One region of the Streptomyces sp. NPDC046860 genome, then DNA from elsewhere that is predicted to be linked to it. Evidence: riboswitches for the same ligand, from Rfam matches in the RefSeq annotation. Region 1 holds a riboswitch; the other holds the start of a gene.
What was found. Region 1 has a riboswitch for thiamine pyrophosphate ahead of ABZ898_RS03160 (thiamine ABC transporter substrate-binding protein). Riboswitches for the same ligand answer to the same signal wherever they lie in the genome.
Positions count from the first base shown of each region.

Region 2: another riboswitch for thiamine pyrophosphate. It lies ahead of thiO (glycine oxidase ThiO); the one in region 1 lies ahead of ABZ898_RS03160 (thiamine ABC transporter substrate-binding protein).

Region 1 covers NZ_JBEYXQ010000001.1:705,232-710,579, reverse strand. Annotated here, with positions in the region: gene ABZ898_RS03170 (ABC transporter ATP-binding protein) at 1-523, opposite strand, end outside; gene ABZ898_RS03165 (iron ABC transporter permease) at 523-2,124, opposite strand; gene ABZ898_RS03160 (thiamine ABC transporter substrate-binding protein) at 2,175-3,248, opposite strand; TPP riboswitch at 3,329-3,436, opposite strand; gene rlmN (23S rRNA (adenine(2503)-C(2))-methyltransferase RlmN) at 3,478-4,584, opposite strand; gene ABZ898_RS03150 (hypothetical protein) at 4,687-4,839, opposite strand; gene ABZ898_RS03145 (phosphatidate cytidylyltransferase) at 4,941-5,348, opposite strand, start outside.
Region 2 covers NZ_JBEYXQ010000005.1:168,230-173,577, reverse strand. Annotated here, with positions in the region: gene pknB (Stk1 family PASTA domain-containing Ser/Thr kinase) at 1-1,674, opposite strand, end outside; partial or broken gene ABZ898_RS09985 (thiazole synthase) at 1,766-2,557, opposite strand; gene thiS (sulfur carrier protein ThiS) at 2,560-2,760, opposite strand; gene thiO (glycine oxidase ThiO) at 2,757-3,941, opposite strand; TPP riboswitch at 3,938-4,050, opposite strand; gene ABZ898_RS09970 (hypothetical protein) at 4,102-4,455, shown strand; gene ABZ898_RS09965 (FAD-dependent oxidoreductase) at 4,485-5,348, shown strand, end outside.

The DNA.
Region 1 (5,348 bases):
GTTCGACCACCAGCCGCTCCCGCAGCGAGCGGTCGAGCTGTCCCAGCGGCTCGTCCAGCATCAGCAGCCTCGGCCTGGGCGCGAGCGCCCGCGCGAGGGCCACCCGCTGCTGCTCGCCGCCCGAAAGGCCGGCCACCGCCCGCCGGGCCGAGCCGGGCAGGCCGACCAGCTCCAGCAACTCCGCTACCTCCGCGTCCCGTTGCCGCTTGGGCATGCCGTGCATGCGGGGTCCGAAGGCGACGTTCTCGCCGACGTCCCGCTGCGGGAAGAGCTGATGGTCCTGGAACATCAGCCCGACCCCGCGCCGGTGCGCGGCCACGCCCCGCTGGTCGCGGCCGTCGAGCGACACCCGGCCCGAGTCCAGCGGCTGCAGCCCGGCCACGCCGCGCAGCAGGGTCGACTTGCCGCTCCCGCTCGGCCCGAGCACGCACACCACCTCGTGCTCGGCGACATCGAGGTCGACCGCGTCCAGCACGGGCCGCCCGCCGAGACGGACCGTCGCCTCCGTAAGGCGCAGCAGCATCAGAACTCCCCCGTCCGGTCGGTGCGCAGCCGCTCCAGCAGGAGCAGCGCGGCCGCGCAGACCACCATCAGAATCGTGGAAAGGGCCATCGCCTGGCCGTAGTTCAGCTCTCCCGGCCGGCTCAGCAGCCGGGCCACCGCCACCGGGAGCGTCGGGTCGTCGGGGCGGGCGATGAACACGGTGGCCCCGAACTCGCCGAGCGACACGGCGAACGCGAACCCGGCGGCGACCAGCAACGCCCGCCGCACCAACGGAAGATCGACCTCCCGCCACACCCGCCAGGGCGAGGCCCCGAGCACGGCGGCCGCCTCCCTGAGCCGGGTGTCCACCGCCCGCAGCACCGGCAGCATGGTCCGGACGACGAAGGGTGCGCCGACCAGCGCCTGGGCGAGCGGGACCAGCAGCCAGGACTGGCGCAGGTCCAGCGGCGGTTCGTCCAGCGCGATCAGGAACCCGAAGCCGACGGTCACGGCGGAGACGCCGAGCGGCAGCATCAGGAGCGCGTCGAACCCGCGCACCAGCCGTCCCGCGTCCCGGCGGGCCAGCGCGGCGGCGGCGAGCCCGCCGACGGCCAGCGCGATGCCGGTGGCGGCGGCCGCGTACTCCAGCGAGGTCCACACCGCGTGCAGCGGCGCCACCAGGAACGTACCGCCGTCGGCGTCGGTGAGCGCCCGGTAGTAGCCGAGGTCCGGGGCGTCCAGCGAGCGGCGCACCAGCACGGCGAGCGGCAGCACCAGCAGCACCGCGACGGTGGCGAGCACCCCGCCGAGCAGCGCCCGCTGTCCGGCGCCGCGCGGACGGCGCGCGGTGACCGAGGCGTCGACCAGGCGCAGCGCGGTCTCGCGCCGGCGCACGGTCCAGGCGTGCACGGCGAGGATCGCGCCGACCGCGGCGAACTGCACCAGGGTGAGGACGGCGGCCGTGGTGAGGTCGAAGACCTCGGAGGTCTGGCGGTAGATCTCCACCTCCAGGGTGGAGAAGGTGGGTCCGCCGAGGATCTGGACCACGCCGAAGGAGGTGAAGGTGAACAGGAACACCATCAGCGCGGCGGCGGCCACGGCGGGCGCCAGCGCGGGCAGGGTGACCTGCCGCCAGGCGCGCAGCGGGGACGCGCCGAGCATCCGGGCGGCCTCCTCCTGCCGGGGGTCGAGCTGCCCCCAGAGCCCGCCGACGGTACGGACGACGACGGCGTAGTTGAAGAAGACGTGCGCCAGCAGGATCGCCCACACCGTGGTGTCCAGGCGCAGGCCCCACAGCTCGTCCAGCAGTCCGCCGTGGCCGACCAGGGCGAGGAACGCGGTGCCGACGACCACCGTGGGCAGGACGAACGGCACGGTGACCACGGCCCGCAGCACCTGTTTGCCGGGGAACTCCAGCCGGGCGAAGACGTAGGCGGCGGGCAGCGCGATCAGCAGGGTGAGCGCGGTGGAGGCGACCGCCTGCCAGGTGGTGAACCACAGCACGTGCCGGATGTCGGAGCGGCCCAGCACCTCGGCGAACCGCCCGAGGTGCCAGGTGCCGTCCGTCTTGAGCCCGCGCGCCGTGATCGCGGCGACGGGCCAGGCGAAGAACAGGGCGAAGAACGCGGCGGGCAGGGCCATGAGCCCCAGCCGCGCCGCGCTCCGGCGGCCACGCCGTCCGGCCGCCCCGGCTACTTCAGTACGAGCGACGTCCACGAGCTGACCCACTGGTCGCGGTTGGCGGCGATCCTGCCGGGCGCCATGACGGCCGGGTCCTCGGCGGCGGGCCCGTACTCGGTGAACTCGGCGGGGACCTCGGCGTCCTTGATCACCGGGTACACGAACATGTTCATCGGCATGTCCTGCTGGAACTCCCTGGTGAGCAGGAAGTCGATGAACGCCTTGCCGCCCTCGGCGTTCTTCGCGTTCTTCAGCAGCCCGGCGAACTCGACCTGCCGGAAGCAGGTGCCCTGGGCGACGCCGGTGGGGGCGGTCGCCGGCTTCTTCTTGGCGTAGATCACCTCGGCGGGCGGCGAGGAGGCGTACGAGACGACCAGCGGCCGGTCACCGCCCGCCTTCCTGCCCTCGGAGGAGCCGGAGAACTCCTGGTAGTACGCCTGCTCCCAGCCGTCGACGACCTTGACGCCGTTGGCCTTGAGCCTCTTCCAGTACGCCTCCCAGCCCTTGTCGCCGTACCGCGCGGCACTGCCGAGCAGGAAGCCCAGGCCGGGCGAGGAGGTGGCGGCGTTCTCGGTGACCAGGAGGTTCCTGTACTTCGGGTCGGCGAGGTCGGCGAAGGTGTGCGGCGGCTTCAGCTTGTGCTCGGTGAAGTACGCCTTGTCGTAGTTGACGCAGACGTCGCCGTGGTCGACCGGCGTGACCCGGTGCTTGGCGCGGTCGAGCTGGAAGGCGGGGTCGGCCTGGTCGAGGCCCTTGGCCGCGTACGGCTGGAAGAGGCCGTTGTCGAGGGCGCGGGAGAGCAGGGTGTTGTCGACGCCGAAGAAGACGTCTCCCTGCGGGTTGTCCTTGGTGAGGACCGCCTTGTTGACGGCCTGGCCGGCGTCGCCGTCCTTCAGGACGCGCACCTTGTAGCCGGAACGCTTCTCGAAGTCCGCGATCACGTTCTTGGACGCGGCCCACGAGTCGTGGCTGACGAGGGTCACGGTCTTGGTGTCCGCGGCCCCCTCGGTGCCGGTCGACCCGCACGCGGAGAGCGTGAGCAGGCCGAGGCCCGCCGCCGCGGCCACGAAGGTCTTGGTGTGCACTGATGGTCCTCCTGGGGTGGGCCAGGAAGAGACGCGGCCCTGCCCGGTCTCCGCGCGGGAGGCCGGGCAGGGCACAACAGCTTGAGTGATGACCGAACTTCCTACCCAGAATGACCTGGGCGAGGTTCAGAGGGTCTGCGGCCTGGTTGCCGCACTCTCAGCGCTGTGGCGCTCCCCTGTCGGAATATGCAGATGTATGACCGTATGAAGTTGTGCTGACCGGCCCAGGTTACCGCTCGGTGGCCGCGAGCTGACCACACGCCCCGTCGATCTCCTGACCGCGGGTGTCGCGGACGGTCACCGGCACGCCGTGCGAGGCGATGGCCTCCACGAACGCCTTCTCGTCCTCGGGACGGGAGGCGGTCCACTTGGAGCCGGGGGTGGGGTTGAGCGGGATGAGGTTGACGTGCACCGGCCGGCCCTTGAGCATCCGGCCGAGCCGGTCGCCGCGCCAGGCCTGGTCGTTGATGTCCCGGATCAGCGCGTACTCGATGGACAGCCGGCGCCCGGACTTCTCCGCGTACTCGAACCCGGCGTCCAGCACCTCGCGCACCTTCCACCGCGTGTTCACGGGGACGAGGGTGTCGCGCAGTTCGTCGTCGGGGGCGTGCAGGGAGATCGCCAGACGGCACTTGAAGCCCTCGTCGGCGAAACGGTGGATCGCGGGCACGAGACCGACCGTCGAGACGGTGATGCCGCGCTGGGACAGCCCGAGGCCGTCCGGGGCGGGGTCGGTGAGCGCCCGGATGGCCCCCACGACCCGCTTGTAGTTGGCGAGCGGCTCGCCCATGCCCATGAAGACGATGTTGGAGAGCCGCGCGGGCCCGCCGGGCACCTCGCCGTCCCTCAGCGCCCGCATGCCGTCCACGATCTGGTGCACGATCTCGGCGGTGGACAGGTTCCGGTCCAGCCCCGCCTGCCCGGTCGCGCAGAACGGGCAGTTCATCCCGCACCCGGCCTGGCTGCTGATGCACATGGTGACCCGGTCCGGGTACCGCATCAGCACCGACTCGACCAGCGTGCCGTCGAACAGCCGCCACAGCGTCTTACGGGTGGTGCCCTGGTCCGTGGCCAGATGCCGGACCACCGACATCAGCTCCGGGAACAGCGCCTCCCGCAGCTTCTCCCGCGAGCCGGCCGGGATGTCCGTCCACTGCTCGGGGTCGTGCGCGTACCGCGCGAAGTAGTGCTGCGAGAGCTGCTTGGCACGAAACGGCTTCTCCCCCGCCTCGGCGACGGCGTCCTTCCGCTCGGCAGGCGAAAGATCAGCGAGATGCCGCGGCGGCTTCTTGGCTCCGCGGGGGGCGACGAAAGTGAGTTCTCCGGGCTTGGGCATGGTGGTACCAGTGTCGCAGATCGACTTGGGTGGCCTGGTCCGCGCGCTCGTGCCCCAGAGGCGCCGCATCACCGAGGGCGTCGACCACCTGGCAGCACCCGGTCACGGGACGTCGATCTGCCAGGCGATGACACCCGTGGAGCCTTCAGCCGCATCGGCGTCGATGCGTACCCGCCCGGACGCCGTGATCCGCTGCCGCACGATCGTCCGATCGCAGGGCACCTCGGTGTTGGCACCGGGGCTCGCGGGGGTCACCGTGACTCGGGCGCCGCCTCAGATACGAGGCGCCGCCTCAGATACGAACGGACCCCGCCCTCCATGACGGAGAGCGGGGCCCGAGGACCGTGCGGCGGGGTTCAGGACCCCACGAACGCCACCAGCAGCAGCCACACCACCGGGGCCGTCGGCAGGAGGGAGTCCAGGCGGTCCATGATTCCTCCGTGGCCGGGGAGGAGGGTGCCCATGTCCTTGATGCCCAGGTCGCGCTTGATCATGGACTCGCCGAGGTCGCCCAGCGTGGCGCTGACCGCCACCGCGAAGCCCAGGATCAGGCCCTGCCACCAGGCGCCGTCGTCGATGAGGAACTGCATGCACAGCGCGCCCGCGACCATGGCGAACGCCACCGCGCCCATGAGGCCCTCGCGGGTCTTGCCGGGGCTGATGCGCGGAGCGAGCTTGTGCTTGCCGAAACGCCAGCCGACCGCGTAGGCGCCGGTGTCGCTGACCACGGTGAGGAGCAGGAACGTCAGCACCCGCCAGGCGCC
Region 2 (5,348 bases), on a different contig from region 1:
CTGGAAGGCGACCTGGCCCTTGTCGTAGTCGGAGTTCACGCGCTCGGCCGCGATCCTGACCTTCAGACCGGCCTCGGTCAGGTCCTGGCGCGCGGTCTCGGCGTCCTCGCCGCTGACGTCCGGGATGTCGACGGGGGCGCCCTTGCTGACGACCAGGGCGATCGCCGAACCGGCGCGCCGCTCGGTGCCCGCCTCCGGTGTCGTACCGATCACCGAGCCCCGGGCGACCTCGTCGCTGAACTCGCGCGTGACCATCCCCGGCTCCAGGCCGGCCGTCTTCAGTCGCGCCCGCGCCCGCTCCAGCGGCTCGCCCGCGACCCTGGGCACCGAGACCGAGCGCGGGCCCAGCGAGACGGTCAGCCCCACCGAGGCGTTGCCCCGGACGCGGGAGCCCGCCGACGGGTCGGAGCTGATGACCGTGCCCCGGTCCACGGTGTCGCTGTAGGCGCGCTCGATCCTGCCCACGTCCAGCCCCGCCGACCTCAGCCGCTGTTCCGCCTGGTCCTGGGTCCGCGTCATCACCGGCGGCACCTTGGTGAACTGGCCCGAGTTGATGTACCAGACCCCGCCGCCCACGCCGAGGAACACCAGCACCGCGGCCACGAGCGTCAGCAGCCCGCGGCGGGGCCGCGACCGCGACCCGGCGCGCCGGGACGGCGGCGCCTCCACGTCGGTCGTGTGCAGCACGCTCGTGACGTCCCGGCCGTCGTCGCCGTCGACCGGCAGCGGCCGGACAAACGTCAGCGAGCGCGGGATCACGCTCGTACGGTCGTCGCCGTTGTCGTGGGCGGTGGACAGCGCCTGCGGCGGCAGCGCGTCGAGCTGCTCCCCGGTCAGCGAGCCCCGGACCCGCAGCACCTCGCCGAGCAGCGCGGCCGCGTCCGCGGGCCGCACCTGCGGGGTGCGGGCGGTCGCGGCGGCCACCAGCTCGTCCAGCTCGTACGCCAGCCCCGGCACCAGCGCCGAGGGCGGGGGCACGTCGTCGTGCAGGTGCTTGTAGAGGATCTGGGCGGGGGAGTCCCCGGAGTGCGGCTTGGCGCCGGTCAGCATCTCGTGGAGGACGACACCGCAGGCGTACACGTCCACGCGCGGGTCGGCGGTGCCCTGCTCGATCTGCTCCGGGGCCAGGTAGGACACCGTGCCGAGGACCGAGCCCGTGGTGCTGGTGACCGTGTCCACCGAGCGCACCAGACCGAAGTCGGCGACCTTCACCCGGCCGTCGTCCCCTATCAGCACGTTCTCCGGCTTCATGTCCCGGTGCACGAACCCCGCCCGGTGGGCCGCGCCCAGCGCGGCCAGCACCGGCTCCAGGATGTCCAGGGCGGCCCTGGGCATCAGCGCGCCCCGCTCGCGCAGCACGTCGCGCAGGGTGCACCCGGCGACGTACTCCATCGCCAGATAGACGTACCCGCCGTCGGTGCCCTGGTCGAAGACCTGCACCACATTGGGGTGGGAGAGCCGGGCGACCGACTTGGCCTCGCGGATGAAGCGGTCGACGAAGCCGCCGTCGGCGGCCAGCGCCGGATGCATCACCTTGAGCGCCAGGACCCGGTCGAGCCGGATGTCCAGGGCCCGGTAGACGGTCGCCATGCCGCCGACGGCGATCCGCGCCTCGACGCGATAGCGGCCGTCGAGCACCTGGCCGAGGAGAGGGTCCGAGAGGGTCATATCCACGCGGGCGAGTCTACGAGGGGTGCGCGGCGGCGGCGCCCGCTGCGCCGTCCGGGTGAGCGACCGCAGCAGAGCTGTGACCGTCCCGCGAGGTGAACGCCGGCCGCTCGGGATCGAGGTCCGCGCGCCCCTCGGCGGGCGACGACGCCCGCGCGAAATGGCGGCGCGGGATGCGTCCGGCCAGGCGTGCCAGGTGTCCCGCGCGCACCGCGTGCCGCATCGCCGTCGCCATCGTCTCGGGGTCCTGCGCCCGGGTGACGGCCGAGGCGAGCATCACACCCGCGCACCCCAGTTCCATCGCCAGCGCCACGTCGGACGCCGTGCCCGCCCCGGCGTCCAGGATCACCGGCACGTGGGACTGCTCCACGATCAGCTCGAAGTTGTGCGGGTTGCGGATGCCGAGCCCGGAGCCGATCGGGGAGCCCAGCGGCATCACGGCCGCGCAGCCCACGTCCTGGAGCCTCCTGGCCAGCACCGGGTCGTCGTTGGTGTACGGCAGCACGGTGAAGCCGTCGTCGACCAGTGTCTCGGCCGCGTCCAGCGTCTCCACCGGGTCCGGCAGCAGCGTCCGCTCGTCGGCCACCACCTCCAGCTTCACCAGAGGGGTCCCGAGCGCCTCGCGGGCCAGCCGGGCGGTCAGCACCGCCTCACCGGCGGTGAAGCAGCCCGCGGTGTTGGGCAGCACACGGATGCCGAGCCTCTCCAGCACCGACAGCACCGAGCCGTGCGCGCCGGGGTCGACCCGGCGCATCGCCACCGTGGTCAGTCCGGTCCCGGACGCGATCAGCGAGCGCTCCAGCACGGCCAGGCTGGGCGCCCCGCCGGTGCCCATGATCAGCCGGGAGTCCAGGGTCAGGTCGCCGAGGACCAGGGGTTCGCCGGTCATCGTCAGCCTCCCTGCACGGCGGTGAGGACCTCGACCCGGTCGCCCTCGGCGAGGCCGGTCTCGGCCCACCGGGTGCGCGGGACGACGGTCTCGTTGACGGCGGCGGCCACCCCGGAGGGCGCGGGGGTCAGGACGCGTACGACGGCGTCCAGGGCGGTGCCGGGCGCCACCTCGCGGCGCTCGCCGTTGACGGAGATGTTCATGCGGAGTGCTCCAGGTTCGGGGAGGGGGCGGCGAAACGGCGCGGCGAGAACGGGCGGGCCACCTCGGGCACCCCCGCGCCGCACAGGACGTCCGCCATGACGTCCCCGGTGACGGGCGTGAGCAGCACGCCGTTGCGGTGGTGCCCGGTGGCCAGCAGCAGGCCGTCGAGGCCCGTGGGGCCGAGCATCGGGGCGTTGTCGGGGGAGCCGGGGCGCAGTCCGGCCAGGGTCTCGGTGAGCGGCAGCTCGGTGATGCCGGGCACCAGCTCATGGGCGTCGCGCAGCAGCTCGTACACCCCGCCCGCCGTCACCGTGGTGTCGAAGCCCTGCTCCTCGCTGGTCGCGCCGACCACCAGCTCGCCGTTCTCGCGCGGCACCAGGTACACCGGCCCGCCGCGCACCACGGCCCGCACGGTGCGGCTCAGGAACGGCCGGTACCGGGGCGGCACGGTGAGCCGCAGCACCTGCCCCTTCACCGGGCGCACCGGAGGCACGAACGCCTCGGGCACCCCCTCCAGCCGGCCGCTCAGGCAGCCGCCCGCCAGCACCACCTGCCCGGCGCCCAGCGAGGTGCCGTCCGCCGTGGTGACCCCGGTGGCCCGGTCGCCGGACACGTCCAGCCGGGCGGCCCGGGTGCGGTGGAAGGCCACCCCGGCCCGCTCGCAGGCGGCGAGCAGCGCGGCCGCCAGCCGCCGGGGGTCGATCTGGTGGTCCCCGTCGGCCCGCAGCCCACCGCGCACACCGGGCGCCAGCATCGGCTCCAGGCGCCGGCACTCCCGCCCGGACAGCCACTCGGAGTCCAGCCCGCAGCGGAGCTGGAGTTCGTGCACCTCACGGAGCTGGGCGCGGTCGTCGGTGTCGAAGGCGACCGCGAGGGTGCCCGAGCGGCGGTGGCCCAGGTCGTGGCCGGTGGCCTCGGCCAGCTCGGCGGCGAAGCCGGGATAGCGGCGGGCGGAGGCCAGGTTCAGCGCGAGCAGCCCCTCCTCGCCGTGGTGCAGCTCGGTGACGGCGGCCAGCATCCCGGCCGCGACCAGCGCGGCCCCGCCGCCGGGCTCGGGGTCCACGACGGCGACGGCCAGCCCCCGCCCGGCCGCGCGCCAGGCGGTGACCAGGCCGATGATCCCGCCCCCGATGACCAGGACGTCCGGCGCACCGGACGGTTCGGACGTACGTGACGGCATGGGCGTCTCGCCCCTCCCTTCGCCGGCATGACCCGGATCAGGTTCGTACGGTCGGAGGCCGCCAGCCTCCCTCTCAGCCCGGTGCGTCCAGGCTCCCGCGAGTGCAGTTACGGTGGCCAGCCTAGCCGCCCGCCCAGCTCAGCCATAAGGGAGCCGACCCATGCCCCGCTCGCTCGACGGACTCACCCTCGCCCCCGTGGCGGACCAGGCGCCCGGCCAGGTGGGCACCGGCACCCGGTTCGACTACCACGAGCGGGACGGGCGGATCTGGGCCGAGTACGCGGGCGGTGACATCGCGCGCGGCCACCTCGTCGGCACCCGCGCCGGGGACCGGCTGGACTTCCGGTACGTGCAGCTGGGGCACGACGGCACCACAGCCTCCGGGCACTGCCTCTCCACGGTGGTGGCACTGCCCGACGGGCGGCTGCGGCTGGAGGAGGCGTGGGAGTGGGAGTCCGGCCCCGGCGCCGGGACCAGCGTGGTCGAGGAGATCGCGGGCACCCGCACTGCCTGACGGGCCGTCACGGACTTAAGGTGACTCGAGTGAGCGAGCAGACGCCCCAGGAGGGCACGGCACGGGAACGGCGCGTGGTCGTCGTCGGCGCGGGCATGGCCGGGGTGCAGACCGCGGTCGCCCTGCGCGAACAGGGCTTCACCGGGCCCGTCACGCTGATCGGCGCCGAGCCGCACCAGCCCTACGACCGGCCCCCGCTGTCCAAGGCGATCCTCCTCGGCGCCGCCGAGGGCTCCGCCTTCGACGTGGACTTCGCCTCGCTCGACATCGACCTCCGGCTCGGCTGCGAGGCGCTCGGCGTGCGCCCCGCCGACCACGAACTGGACACCGCCGCGGGCCCCGTCCCGTACGACGTGCTGGTGCTGGCCACCGGCGCCGAACCGATGCGGCTGCCCGGCACCGACGAGACACCCGGTGTGCACCTGCTGCGCACCCTGGACGACGCCGAACGGCTGCGCCCGGTGCTCGCCCGGCAGCACGACGTGGTGGTCGTCGGCGCGGGCTGGATCGGCGCCGAGTTCGCCACCGCCGCGCGCGAGGCGGGCTGCGCGGTGACCGTCGTCGAGGCCGCCGGCCGCCCGCTGGCCGGCGCCCTGCCCGCCGAGGTCGCCGCCCCGATGGCCGCCTGGTACGCCGACGCCGGCGTCACCCTGCGCACCGGCGTGCGGGTGGCGGCCGTCGAGCCCGGCGCGGTGGTGCTGGACGACGGCACGCGGCTGCCGTCGGGCGCCGTCGTCGTCGGCATCGGCGCCCGCCCCGCCACCGGCTGGCTGGCCGGTTCCGGCATCGCCCTCGGCGACCTGGGCGAGGTCCTGGCCGACGACCGGCTGCACACCTCCGCGAAGGACGTGTACGCGGTCGGGGACTGCGCCTCCTTCCCCTCCGCCCGCTAC